Regions from separate parts of the Pseudomonas sp. CP4 genome, predicted to be linked through region 1. Evidence: predicted binding sites of a transcription regulator. Region 1 holds the regulator's gene; each other region holds the start of a gene.
The links. Region 1 encodes sigma-54, which starts transcription at its own class of promoters, with help from an activator protein. Its sites were predicted from a motif close to ANTGGCATNNANNTTGCTNT; they were not measured.

Region 1 (3,233 bases):
TCAGGCCGACGACGCCCAACTGGACGACAAGAATGGCATCGCCACCTATAAAGGTGACGTGATCATTACCCAGGGTTCGATGATCGTTAAAGGCAACACCGTGACCATGACGCGCGCGCCCAATGGCGACATCGACGTGGTGACCTCGGTGGGCAACCTGGCTTACTTCGAGCAGCTGCAGACCCAGGGCGACGCCAACCCGGTCAAGGGCTACGGCGTGACGATTCAATACCACGCCCAGCAGAACCGGGTGGTGCTGATCGACAAGGCCAAGGTTATCGACAAGGATAACAACGTCACCCAGGGCGAAAAAATCGTCTACGACACCGTGAAGAAACTGGCCAGCGCCGGTCGCGCCACGGGCAGCAAGGTCACCGAATCGCGTCCGCGCATCGACATGGTGATCCAGCCGAAGAAGAAAACCGAAGAGAAATCCCAGTAATGGCAACTCTGAAAGCTCAGCACCTGGCCAAGGCCTATAAAAGCCGCCAGGTCGTGCGTGACGTCAGCCTGTCGATCGACAGCGGGCAGATCGTCGGCTTGCTCGGCCCGAACGGCGCCGGCAAGACGACGTGCTTCTACATGATCGTCGGCCTGGTGCAGGCCGATCAGGGCCGTGTGCTGATCGATGACCTGGACGTCAGCCACCAGCCGATGCACGGCCGCGCCAAGGCGGGTATCGGCTATCTGCCGCAAGAAGCGTCGATCTTCCGCAAACTGTCGGTTGCCGATAACATCATGGCGATCCTCGAGACGCGTCCGGAACTGGACAAGGCCGGTCGTCGCAAGGAGCTGGAAAGCCTGCTGCAGGAATTCCACATCAGCCACATCCGCGACAACCTCGGCATGAGCCTGTCCGGTGGTGAGCGTCGCCGGGTGGAAATCGCTCGTGCGTTGGCGACTGCGCCGAAATTCATCCTGCTCGACGAACCGTTCGCCGGTGTCGACCCGATCTCGGTGGGCGACATCAAGCAGATCATTCACCACCTCAAGGCCAAGGGCATCGGTGTGCTGATCACCGACCACAACGTCCGCGAGACACTGGATATCTGCGAAACCGCTTACATCGTCAACGACGGTCAATTGATCGCTGAAGGCGATGCCGAGACCATCCTGGCCAACGATCTGGTCAAGGAAGTGTATCTGGGTCACGAGTTCCGCCTGTAAGCGCGACAGCGCTGTATCGATTCAAGGCGCATTTATCCGCTTTAATTGTTACAGCGCTCTAGGCAAACACTTCAGTTTCAGGCATATAATTTGCTTAAGTTTGGCGCTTCGGCGCCCTGTAGTGGATGGCGCAAAGCGCCGGCGAATAAGGTGTTAAGCCCCTGCCATGAAACCATCGCTAGTCTTGAGAATGGGCCAGCAGCTGACGATGACACCGCAGCTGCAACAGGCCATCCGCCTGCTCCAATTGTCGACCCTGGACCTGCAACAGGAGATCCAGGAGGCTCTGGAATCCAATCCGATGCTTGAGCGCCAGGAAGAAGGCGACGACTTCGACAACGCCGATCCTCTGGCCGACAACGCCGAACAGAAGCCCGCCGAGATTCAGGAACCCTCCTATCAGGAAACCGCCCCGACGGTGGATAACCTCGAGGATGGCGAATGGAACGAGCGCATCCCCAACGAATTGCCGGTGGATACCGCCTGGGAAGACGTCTACCAGACCAGCGCCAGCAGCCTGCCCAGCAGCGATGACGACGAATGGGATTTCACCACCCGCACGTCCGCCGGGGAGAGTCTGCAGAGCCATCTGCTCTGGCAACTGAACCTGGCACCGATGTCCGACACCGATCGCCTGATCGCCGTGACCCTGATCGACTGCATCAACAATCAGGGCTACCTGGACGAAACGCTCGAAGAAATTCTTGAAGCGTTCGATCCTGAACTGGACATCGAGCTCGACGAGATCGAAGCCGTCCTGCATCGCATCCAGCAATTCGAGCCCGCCGGGATCGGCGCCCGCAACCTCAGCGAATGCCTGCTCCTGCAATTGCGTCAGTTGCCCGCGAAGACGCCGTGGCTGAGCGAGGCCAAACGGCTGGTCGCCGATTACATCGACCTGCTCGGCAGTCGCGATTACAGCCAGTTGATGCGCCGGATGAAGCTCAAGGAAGACGAGCTGCGCCAGGTCATCGAACTGGTGCAGAGTCTCAATCCGCGTCCCGGCTCGCAGATCGAATCGACCGAAGCCGAATACGTCATTCCCGATGTGATCGTGCGCAAGGACAACGAGCGCTGGCTGGTCGAGCTGAATCAGGAATCGGTGCCACGTCTGCGCGTCAATGCCCAGTACGCCGGGTTTGTTAAGCGTGCCGACACCAGCGCCGACAACACCTTCATGCGTAACCAGTTGCAGGAGGCCCGCTGGTTCATCAAGAGCCTGCAGAGCCGCAACGAAACGCTGATGAAAGTGGCCACGCAGATCGTCGAACATCAGCGCGGCTTCCTCGAATACGGCGACGAAGCGATGAAGCCGCTGGTATTGCATGACATCGCCGAAGCGGTCGGCATGCACGAATCAACGATTTCCCGGGTAACCACGCAAAAATTCATGCATACCCCGCGCGGTATTTATGAGCTGAAATACTTTTTCTCCAGCCACGTCAGCACCTCCGAAGGCGGCGAATGCTCGTCCACAGCGATCCGCGCGATCATCAAGAAACTGGTCGCCGCGGAAAATCAGAAAAAGCCGTTGAGTGACAGCAAGATCGCTGGTTTACTGGAGGCACAAGGCATTCAGGTGGCTCGCCGCACCGTCGCCAAGTACCGCGAATCCCTCGGAATCGCGCCTTCGAGCGAACGCAAGCGGTTGATGTAAGCCACGTTACAGCGTTCCAGTGGCAGGCTTTTCGGCCTGCCGCTTTATGCACTGGCAACGAAGGAGAAGCTGTATGCAAGTCAACATCAGTGGACACCAACTGGAAGTGACCCAACCTCTGCGTTCCTACATCGAGGAAAAACTCCAACGACTGGAGCGACATTTCGACAAGATCACCAACGTGCAGGTCACGATGTGCGTCGAAAAGCTGAAGCAGAAGATCGAAGCCACCTTGCATATCCCCGGCAGCGAAGTGGTCGCCAACGCAGAAGATACTGACATGTACGCTGCGATCGACTCACTCACCGACAAGCTGGATCGCCAACTCAAAAAGCATAAGGAAAAGACCCAGAGCCTCCTCCAGGGCGCAACCGGTCGTTAACACCCCTATCCCATGATCCGACTTGAA
Region 2 (3,233 bases), 730 kb from region 1:
CGGACGGGGTGATCGATACCTGCGACGCCAATGACCAGTTGTTCGGCGTCGAACGCTTGCAGCAGGTCTTTGCTGCCAACCGTGAACCGGATCGGCTGTTCGAGGACATCGAACAGGCGCTGCGCGATTTTCGCGGACAGGCCCGTGATGACGTAAGCATGGTTGAGGTCAGCCTGCTCGAGTCAATGCAGGTCCACGGCGCGGCGCCGGTGTATTCCGACAGCGGCCAGTCGTGCCCGCTGGACTGGTCGGCGAGTTTCGAGTTTCGCGGCGCCACGCTCAGGCGCTTCAATCCGTTGCCGTTTCTTTTGCAACTGCTGCTCGAAGTACATGGCCTGCGTCCGCAGAGCGGGGCGTTGTACAGCGTGCTCGCCGAGTTGTATTCCAATGCGCTGGAGCATGGCGTGCTGGGGCTCGACTCCGGTCTCAAGCGCGATGCGACAGGTTTCGCCCGCTACTATGAAATGCGCGCGGCGCGGCTGGAAGCGCTGCAAGACGGTTTCGTGCGGGTGCATCTGCAGGTCCAGCCGCAGGGCGAGGGCGGGCAGCTGGTCATTCGCGTCGAGGACAGCGGCAAAGGTTTTGATGTGGCGCGGATCATGGAGCGGCCGCTGGATAACGTCCGCTTGTCGGGACGCGGCATCAGCCTCATCCGGCAACTGGGGCGCAACGCCAGTTGGTCGGACCAAGGTCGTAGTGCCAGCGTGGAGTTTTTCTGGGAGATTGAGGCATAATCCGCCCATTCTTGATCAGGGAGTGAGCAAGTGACAAACCCACATGTAAATCGCGAAGTCCTCGATACTTTGCGCGAAGTGATGGAGGACGGCTATACGGAATTGCTGGAGACTTTTCTGGCAGATTCGCAAAGCCGCCTGCACGAGTTGCAGGACAGCACCAGCGTCAAAGTGCTTTCCGATGTAGCGCATAGCTTCAAGGGCAGCGCCAGCAACATGGGCGCGGTTCGACTGGCCGAGTTGTGCCAGGACCTGGAGTCGAACGCCAAGGACAAAAGTCCGGAAGCGCTCGCTCAACTGGTGGCCGATATCCATTCCGAATTCGCCGAAGTACGCCCGTTGTACGAAAGCGAAAAGCACCACGCCCACATCCACTGAAGCTGCCGTCCGGCGCTTTTCGCAGTGTCTGGCCAAACTGGCCCGGCACTTGCAGTTATCTTGCTCAACTGTACCTACGATCCCAGTGCAGCGGAGACCGTGTCATGCCTGCGACCCCCAACATTCTTCTTCAGACCGCCGCTCAGGCCAAGGCGCAAGCCGCCTCTGCCAAATCGTCGGCAATGGCCGCAGACGCCGGGGACAAGGCTTCCAGCTTCGCCAAAGTGTTTGCCGATCAAGCGCCGGCCAAGCCTGCCGTCAGCGCTGACAATTCAGTCAAACCGGCACGCGATAAGGTCGCTGATGGCAGCGCCAAAAAGGATATCGGCAAAGACCAGTCTGCCGCGCCCGAGCCAGCGGTTGCCGATAGCGGCAAAGCGTTGCCTGCCGATAAAGCGGCGGCGAGCGACGACGCGACTGCCACCGTCGATGACACCGCTGAAACCGCACAGACTCCTGTGGCCGATGCCGCGCCTGTAGACCCTGCGCTTGATCCGGCCTTGGCGCAAGTCGTCCAGCCATTGGTGGCAACGCCTGTGGTGCAGGCCCCGGTAGTCGCAACGCCAGCTCAGCCGGAAGCTGAAAGGCCTGCCTTGGTCGCCTTGCCGGGCATGGTCAAAGATCCGGCGGCCACCGACAGCGATTTCGATCCTTCAGCTGATCCGCTCGATTCGCTGCCGGCCGTGCGCATGGCGATGGAGCAGGGCGGGCATATTTCTGCCGCCAGCCAGGCGCAACCGAAAGCCACGCCTGCTCAAGCTCAGGCTGACGGCGAATTGACCGCCGCGCAGAACTTCGCTGCCGGTATGGCCAGCATGCTTGACGTGCAGGCCGACAAGGACAGCACCAGTCAGGGCGGCGAAAAAGCCTTCAGCGGGTTGATCGATGATGGTCTGAAGGATTTGAAATCCGCCACCAGCGACACCCGTGTCGATGACTTCGCCAACCGTCTGGCGGCACTGACCCAGGCCGCTACGCCGAAAACCGCGAACGCGCTGCCGGTGAATCAGCCGATCGCCATGCACCAGAGCGGCTGGACCGAAGAAGTGGTCAACCGCGTCATGTACCTGTCCAGCGTCAACCTGAAGGCCGCCGACATTCAGTTGCAGCCCGCGGAGCTGGGGCGTCTGGATATCCGCGTGAACATGGTTCCCGATCAGCAGACCCAGGTCACCTTCATGAGCGCGCACCCGAGCGTGCGCGAAGCGCTCGACAGCCAGATGCATCGCCTGCGCGACATGTTCAACCAGCAGGGCATGGGCCAGGTCGACGTCAATGTCGCCGACCAGAACCGTGGCTGGCAGGGCCAGCAAGGGCAGGAGCAGGCGCAGCAGGGCCAGAGTGGCCGGACCAGCGCTGCGAGTGGTCGCCTTGATTCGGTGGATGAAGAATTGGCACCGGTTACTGCCGCTGAAGTGGCGGCGCAGACCACCAGCGTCATCGGCACCAGCGCGGTCGATTATTACGCCTGACGCAACGCACTACCCAATGTGGGAGCGAGCCTGCTCGCGAATACGGTGTGACATTCAACCTATATGTTGACTGACACATTGCTTTCGCGAGCAGGCTCGCTCCCACGTTTGTTCATGGCGCCGTTCAGATGACGCGCCGACACTTCTGGCATAACACTTGCTCTTGCCTTGCCGTGCGACTGTGAAACCCCCGATTAGTGACGGATTATTGGCATGGCGAAGAGCGAAGCTGCAGCAGTAAAAGACCCCGCAACCAAAGGCAAACTCAAGCTGATCATCGTGATCGTGCTGGCGTTGCTGGTGGCCATTGGTGCATCCGTCGGGGCGACCTGGTTCTTCATGCACGGCGCGCAGAGCAAGCCTGCCGAGGCCGCTGAAGCAGCGCCGGTCGGCAAGCAGGCGGCGATTTTCGAGCCGATGGCGCCGGCCTTCGTTGCCAACTACAACCAGAACGGCCGTCAGCGCTACATGCAGGTGAGCATCACCATGCTGGCGCGTAATCAGGCCGATCTGGACGCGCTCAAAGTGCACATGCCGGTTATCCGCAACAACCTGGTGATGCTCTTCTCCGGTCAGGATTTCGCCACACTGGCGACACCGGTCGGACAAGAGATGTTGCGCCAGAAGGCCACCGCCAGCGTCCAGGAAG
Region 3 (3,233 bases), 610 kb from region 1:
ACATTCAAAGATCATTCAGACACCACAGATCGCCTGTGGGAGCGAGCCTGCTCGCGAAGGCGTCGTATCAGTCACCATCATCTTCAATGCCTCACCGCTTTCGCGAGCAGGCTCGCTCCCACAGGGTAAATGAACTGCGCCGGGCAATAAAAAAGGCCTCCCGAAGGAGGCCTCTTTTGTCACGCCGCTTTACGCAGCGCTACCGGATCAGCAGCTGTAGTACAGCTCATATTCCAGTGGGTGTACGAAGGTGCGAACCTTGATTTCTTCTTCCGATTTCAGCGCGATGTAAGCGTCGATGAAGTCGTCGGAGAACACGCCGCCCTTGGTCAGGAATGCGCGGCCCTTGTCCAGCTCTTCCAGGGCTTCTTTCAGGCTGCCGCAAACCTGCGGGATCTCTTTCGCCTCTTCAGGCGGCAGGTCGTACAGGTTCTTGTCGGCGGCGTCGCCTGGGTGGATCTTGTTCTGGATACCGTCCAGACCGGCCATCAGCAGTGCTGCGAAGGCCAGGTACGGGTTGGCAGCCGGATCCGGGAAGCGTGCTTCGATACGGCGGGCTTTCGGGCTCGACACGTATGGAATACGGATCGAAGCGGAACGGTTGCGCGCCGAGTAGGCCAGCATTACCGGCGCCTCGAAGCCTGGCACCAGACGCTTGTAGGAGTTGGTCGCCGGGTTGGTGAAGCCGTTCAGGGCCTTACCGTGTTTGATGATGCCGCCGATGAAATACAGAGCGGTATCGGACAGGCCGGCATAGCCTTCGCCAGCGAAGGTGTTCTTGCCGTCTTTCCAGATCGACATGTGTACGTGCATGCCCGAACCGTTGTCGCCGTACAGTGGCTTCGGCATGAAGGTCGCGGTGCGGCCGTAAGCGTCGGCAACGTTGTGCACAACGTATTTCAGGGTCTGAACTTCGTCGGCCTTCTTCACCAGGGTGTTGAACTTGACGCCGATTTCGTTCTGGCCGGCAGTTGCCACTTCGTGGTGGTGAACTTCAACCGACTGACCCATTTCTTCCAGTGCGTTGCACATGGCGGTACGGATTTCGTGGTCGTGGTCGAACGGTGGAACCGGGAAGTAGCCGCCTTTCACGCCTGGACGGTGACCCTTGTTGCCGCCTTCGATGTCCTGGTCGGACATCCACGAACCTTGCTCGGAGTAGATCTTGAACATCGAGCCGGAGATGTCCGACTTGAATTTCACCGAGTCAAAGATGAAGAACTCAGGCTCTGGACCGGCGAATACGGTGTCACCGATACCAGTGGCTTTCAGGTGCTCTTCGGCGCGCTTGGCGATCGCACGTGGGTCGCGATCGTAGCCTTGCATGCTCGAAGGTTCGATGATGTCGCAGACCAGAATCAGAGTTGGATCTTCGGTGAACGGATCGAGTACGGCCGTTTCGTCGACCGGCATCAGGATCATGTCGGAGGCTTCGATGCCTTTCCAGCCGGAGATGGAGGAACCGTCGAACATCTTGCCGACTTCGAAGAAGTCGTCATCCAGCGCATCGCGAGCCGGCATGGTCACGTGGTGCTGAGTGCCTTTGGTGTCCGTGAAGCGCAGATCAATCCACTTGACGTCATGATCTTTGATGAGTTGAACCGACTTCGACATAGTGTCCTCCGGGTGAATTAGGGCGGGTAGTGGATGCCCTTAATAATGGTGATGCCGGCGCGAATACTCTGCCAAGGCAACCTGCCTCACAAGGGAGCAAATTGCATGCCAGTGCCCCAGCATGGGTTTTTTGCCCCAAATTCACGCTTATTAAGGTGCGCAGGCCACTGAATCGACAAATCTCGCCCCGTAATGTTGCGTTTAATTCCAGAAATGACCTGTTTTGGTGCACGCAAAACCTTCTGCAGATTAACTGGTTAAACCTTGAGCAATTTCCGCTATAATCCGCGCCCCCCTTTTTCGGCTGGCCGTTCGCGCGCTGTTTTCATGAAACTAATCGTAAAAGTCTTCCCCGAGATCACCATCAAAAGCCGACCTGTCCGGACGAAATTCATCCGCCAGTTGGCCAAGAACATCCGCGCCGTGCTCCGTGACCTGGACCCGGCCGTGGTGGTGAACGGCGTGTGGGACAATCTCGAGCTGGAAACCCGTGTTACCGACCCCAAAGCCTTGAAAGAGATGGGCGAGCGCCTGACCTGCATGCCGGGCATCGCGCACTTTTTGCAAATCGACGAGTACCCGCTGGGCGACTTCGACGACATCACCGAGAAGTGCAAACAGCACTACGGCGATGCGCTGGCCGGGAAGATTTTCTCGGTGCGCTGCAAGCGTGCAGGCAAGCATGCCTTCAGCTCGATGGACGTGGAAAAATACGTCGGCAGCAAGCTGCGTCGCGAGTGCGGTGCGGCCGGAATCGACCTTAAAGCGCCGCAAATCGAAGTCCGTATCGAAGTTCGCGACAAACGGTTGTTCGTGATTCACAGCCAGCACAACGGCATCGGCGGCTACCCGCTGGGTGCGCTGGAGCAGACGCTGGTATTGATGTCCGGCGGCTTCGATTCGACCGTGGCGGCTTATCAGATCATGCGTCGCGGCCTGATGGCGCACTTCTGCTTCTTCAATCTCGGCGGGCGTGCCCACGAATTGGGCGTGATGGAAGTCGCGCACTTCATCTGGAAGAAGTACGGCAGCTCGCAACGCGTGCTATTTGTCAGTGTGCCGTTCGAGGAAGTGCTGGGCGAAATTCTCGGCAAAGTCGATAACAGTCATATGGGCGTGGTTTTGAAGCGTATGATGTTGCGCGCCTCGTCCGAGATCGCCGAACGCCTGCACATTGATGCGCTGGTCACCGGCGAAGCGATCTCCCAGGTGTCGAGCCAGACGCTGCCGAACCTGTCGGTGATCGACTGCGTGACCGACAAACTGGTGCTGCGCCCGCTGATCGTCGCGCACAAGCAGGACATCATCGACACCGCCAACGAGATCGGTACCGCCGATTTCGCCCGGCACATGCCGGAATATTGCGGTGTGATTTCGGTCAACCCCAAGACCGCAGCCAAGCGTGGCCGGGTTGAGCACGAAGAGAAAGAATTCGACATGGCGGTGCTCGAGCGTGCGCTCGCCAACGCCAAACTGGTGCCAATCGATCGGGTGATCGATGAATTGGGCCAGGACGTACAGATTGAAGAAGTCAGCGAGGCACTGGCCGGCCAGATCGTGATCGACATCCGTCACCCGGATGCCGCCGAGGATGAGCCGTTGGAACTCGCTGGCGTGGA
Region 4 (3,233 bases), 2.6 Mb from region 1:
GACATCGAGATGCCGGAGATGGACGGGTACACCCTGACGGCGGAAATCCGCGGCGACGCACGCATGCAAAAGCTCCATATCATCCTGCATACTTCGTTGTCGGGGGTATTCAATCAGGCGATGGTGAAGAAAGTCGGTGCTGATGACTTTCTGGCCAAATTCCGTCCTGATGACCTCGCATCCCGGGTAGTCGACCGGATCAAAGCAGCAGATATCAGCTAGGGGCGTTTTGCCCTTGGCGTTCAACACGATTTAAGAGGCGGCATCATTGTCTACGGGTAATTTGGATTTCGAACAGTTCCGGGTCTTCCTGGAAAAAGCCTGTGGCATTCTGCTCGGTGAAAACAAGCAGTATCTGGTCTCGAGCCGTCTCAACAAACTGATGGAGCAGCAAGGCATCAAGTCCCTGGGTGAGCTGGTACAGCGCATCCAGACCCAGCCGCGCAGCGGTTTGCGCGAGCAGGTGGTCGATGCCATGACGACCAACGAAACCCTGTGGTTTCGCGACACCTATCCGTTTGAAGTCTTGAAGAACAAGGTACTGCCGGAAGCGATCAAGGCCAGCCCCAACCAGCGTCTGCGGATCTGGTCGGCGGCCTGCTCGTCGGGGCAGGAACCGTACTCGCTGTCGATGTCGATCGACGAGTTCGAGCGCAGCAACCTGGGCCAGTTGAAGATGGGCGTGCAGATTGTTGCCACCGATCTGTCGGGCCTGATGCTCAACAACTGCAAGACCGGTGAGTACGACAGCCTGGCGATCGGTCGCGGTCTGTCGCCGGAACGCCTGCAACGCTACTTCGACCCGAAAGGGCCGGGGCGCTGGGTGGTCAAGGCGCCGATCAAGAGCCGAGTGGAATTCCGCTCCTTCAACCTGCTCGACAGCTACGCAGCGCTGGGCAAGTTCGACATCGTGTTCTGCCGCAACGTGCTGATCTACTTCTCTGCCGAAGTGAAGAAAGACATCCTTTTGCGCATTCACAGCACGTTGAAGCCGGGCGGGTATCTGTTCCTTGGCGCGTCCGAGGCGCTGAACGGATTGCCGGATCATTACCAGATGGTTCAGTGCAGCCCGGGGATTATCTACAAGGCGAAATAAGCGGTTTGCGCTCATACAAAAAACGGGAAGCCCGCAAAGGCCTCCCGTTTTTTTATGTCCGAAGAAATTCTCTTAACACCAACAATCCCTGTGGGAGCGAGCTTGCTCGCGAAGAGGCCGTCACATTCTGCATTTGCATTGGCTGGCACTCCGCCTTCGCGAGCAAGCTCGCTCCCACAGTTTTTCGCCGGCGATAGAGGCAGCCAAGCGGCAGAAAAGCGGCATCCGGCGGTAATCGATTGCCGCTTTTCTGGCATTGCCGCTTTGCCTGTTCGGCGCAAGGCCCCGGAATACGGGGCTTTGTTCATTTGGCACGGCGCTTGCTAAAGCTCAGATACGAAAAACCGGTCACCTGAAGGTTCCCGACATGAGCATCAGCTTCGACAAAGCGCTGGGCATTCACGAAAAGGCATTGGGCTTCCGCGCCCAGCGTGCCGAAGTACTGGCCAATAACATCGCCAACGCCGACACCCCGAACTACAAGGCGCGGGATCTGGATTTCTCCAAAGTGCTCGAAGCACAGACCGAGAAAACCAAGACCGGCGGCCACTTTGCCCTGAACATGACCAACAGCCGGCACATCGAGGCTGAAGGGCTGGGCAACGGCGACGAGTCGCTGATGTATCGCACGCCGATGCAGCCTTCGATCGACCAGAACACCGTCGACGCTCAACTGGAACAGTCCAACTACGCGGAAAACGCCGTCGGTTTCCAGGCCAGCTTCACCTTGCTCAACAGCAAATTCAAAGGGCTGGTGTCAGCCCTGCGCGGAGAATAATCCATGTCCCTGTCCAGCGTTTTCAACATTGCCGGCAGCGGCATGAGCGCGCAGACCACACGTCTGAACACCGTGGCCTCGAACATCGCCAACGCCGAAACCGTCTCCTCGAGCATCGACCAGACCTACCGCGCCCGTCACCCGGTGTTCGCCACCATGTTCCAGGGCGGCCAGGCCGGCGGCAGCAGTTCGTTGTTCCAGAACCAGGACGCGGCCGGGCAGGGTGTGCAGGTGCTCGGCGTTGTCGAAGACCAGAGCAACCTCGAGGCGCGCTACGAGCCGAACCACCCGGCCGCTGACGCCAAGGGTTACGTCTACTACCCGAACGTCAACGTGGTGGAAGAAATGGCTGACATGATTTCCGCCAGCCGCTCGTTCCAGACCAACGCGGAAATGATGAACACCGCCAAGACCATGATGCAGAAGGTACTGACCCTCGGTCAGTAATAAGGGACGAATGCCATGAGCGTTACGGACACCACCAGCACCCTGAGCATGAAAGACATCCTGGCCAACTCGTCCAAGACGAGTAGCACCACGTCGGGCGGCATCGCCTCGGCGACCAACAGTGCCACCGGCGGCCAGGCGCTGGGCAAGGATGCGTTCCTGCAATTGCTGGTCACCCAGCTGAAAAACCAGAACCCGCTCGACCCGCAGGACAACAGCGCTTTCGTGGCGCAACTGGCGCAGTTCAGCAGCCTTGAAGGCATCACCACGCTGAACTCCACAGTCAGTGGCCTTGCCGGCAACTACAACTCGTCGCAGGCGCTGCAAGCCTCGTCGCTGGTCGGTCGCAACGTGATCGTGCAGACCAACACCGCGCAGCTCGATGACCCGAGCAAAGGCCTGACCGGTTCGGTCTCCGTGCCTTCGTCGATTGCCGGCGGCACCGTGACCATCACCGACAAGGACGGCAAAGCCGTGCGCACCATCGACCTGGGCAGCCGCGCTGCGGGTGCTGCCAGTTTCACGTGGGACGGCAAGGACACCGCCGGCACCGTGGTTCCGGTCGGTACTTACACGTTCAAGGCCAGCGCACCGATCAACGGCGCGGCGACCGACCTGGCGACCTACCTGCCAGCAACCGTCAACAGCGTGACGATCAGCCAGACCGGTGGCGAGCTGATGCTCAACCTGGCCGGCAAGGGCACCGTTGCCCTGTCCAAAGTACAAACCATTGGTATATAGAGCCGACTAACCCGGCACGAAGGAGTGGAACATGTCTTTTAACATCGGCCTTAGCGGTCTCTATGCCGCCAACAAACAACTCGACGTAACCGGCAACAACATCGCCAACGTCGCCACCGCCGGGTTCAAATCCTCGCGCGCAGAATTCGAAGACGTCTATTCGGCGACTCG

Region 2: the regulator sigma-54 is predicted to act here: its motif matches at 1,160-1,179, upstream of ACMYUN_RS06930 (flagellar hook-length control protein FliK).
Region 3: the regulator sigma-54 is predicted to act here: its motif matches at 1,708-1,727, upstream of glnA (type I glutamate--ammonia ligase).
Region 4: the regulator sigma-54 is predicted to act here: its motif matches at 1,404-1,423, upstream of flgB (flagellar basal body rod protein FlgB).

What each region holds. Positions count from the first base shown of each region.
Region 1 covers NZ_CP180489.1:2,292,678-2,295,910, forward strand. The annotation lists gene lptA (lipopolysaccharide transport periplasmic protein LptA) at 1-442, shown strand, start outside; gene lptB (LPS export ABC transporter ATP-binding protein) at 442-1,167, shown strand; gene ACMYUN_RS10320 (RNA polymerase factor sigma-54) at 1,334-2,824, shown strand; gene hpf (ribosome hibernation-promoting factor, HPF/YfiA family) at 2,898-3,206, shown strand; gene ptsN (PTS IIA-like nitrogen regulatory protein PtsN) at 3,219-3,233, shown strand, end outside.
Region 2 covers NZ_CP180489.1:1,561,643-1,564,875, reverse strand. The annotation lists gene ACMYUN_RS06940 (ATP-binding SpoIIE family protein phosphatase) at 1-734, shown strand, start outside; gene ACMYUN_RS06935 (Hpt domain-containing protein) at 765-1,112, shown strand; gene ACMYUN_RS06930 (flagellar hook-length control protein FliK) at 1,217-2,584, shown strand; gene fliL (flagellar basal body-associated protein FliL) at 2,798-3,233, shown strand, end outside.
Region 3 covers NZ_CP180489.1:2,904,101-2,907,333, reverse strand. The annotation lists gene glnA (type I glutamate--ammonia ligase) at 208-1,614, opposite strand; gene thiI (tRNA uracil 4-sulfurtransferase ThiI) at 1,942-3,233, shown strand, end outside.
Region 4 covers NZ_CP180489.1:4,902,111-4,905,343, forward strand. The annotation lists gene ACMYUN_RS22050 (chemotaxis protein CheV) at 1-222, shown strand, start outside; gene cheR (protein-glutamate O-methyltransferase CheR) at 269-1,096, shown strand; gene flgB (flagellar basal body rod protein FlgB) at 1,464-1,874, shown strand; gene flgC (flagellar basal body rod protein FlgC) at 1,878-2,321, shown strand; gene flgD (flagellar hook assembly protein FlgD) at 2,337-3,062, shown strand; gene flgE (flagellar hook protein FlgE) at 3,094-3,233, shown strand, end outside.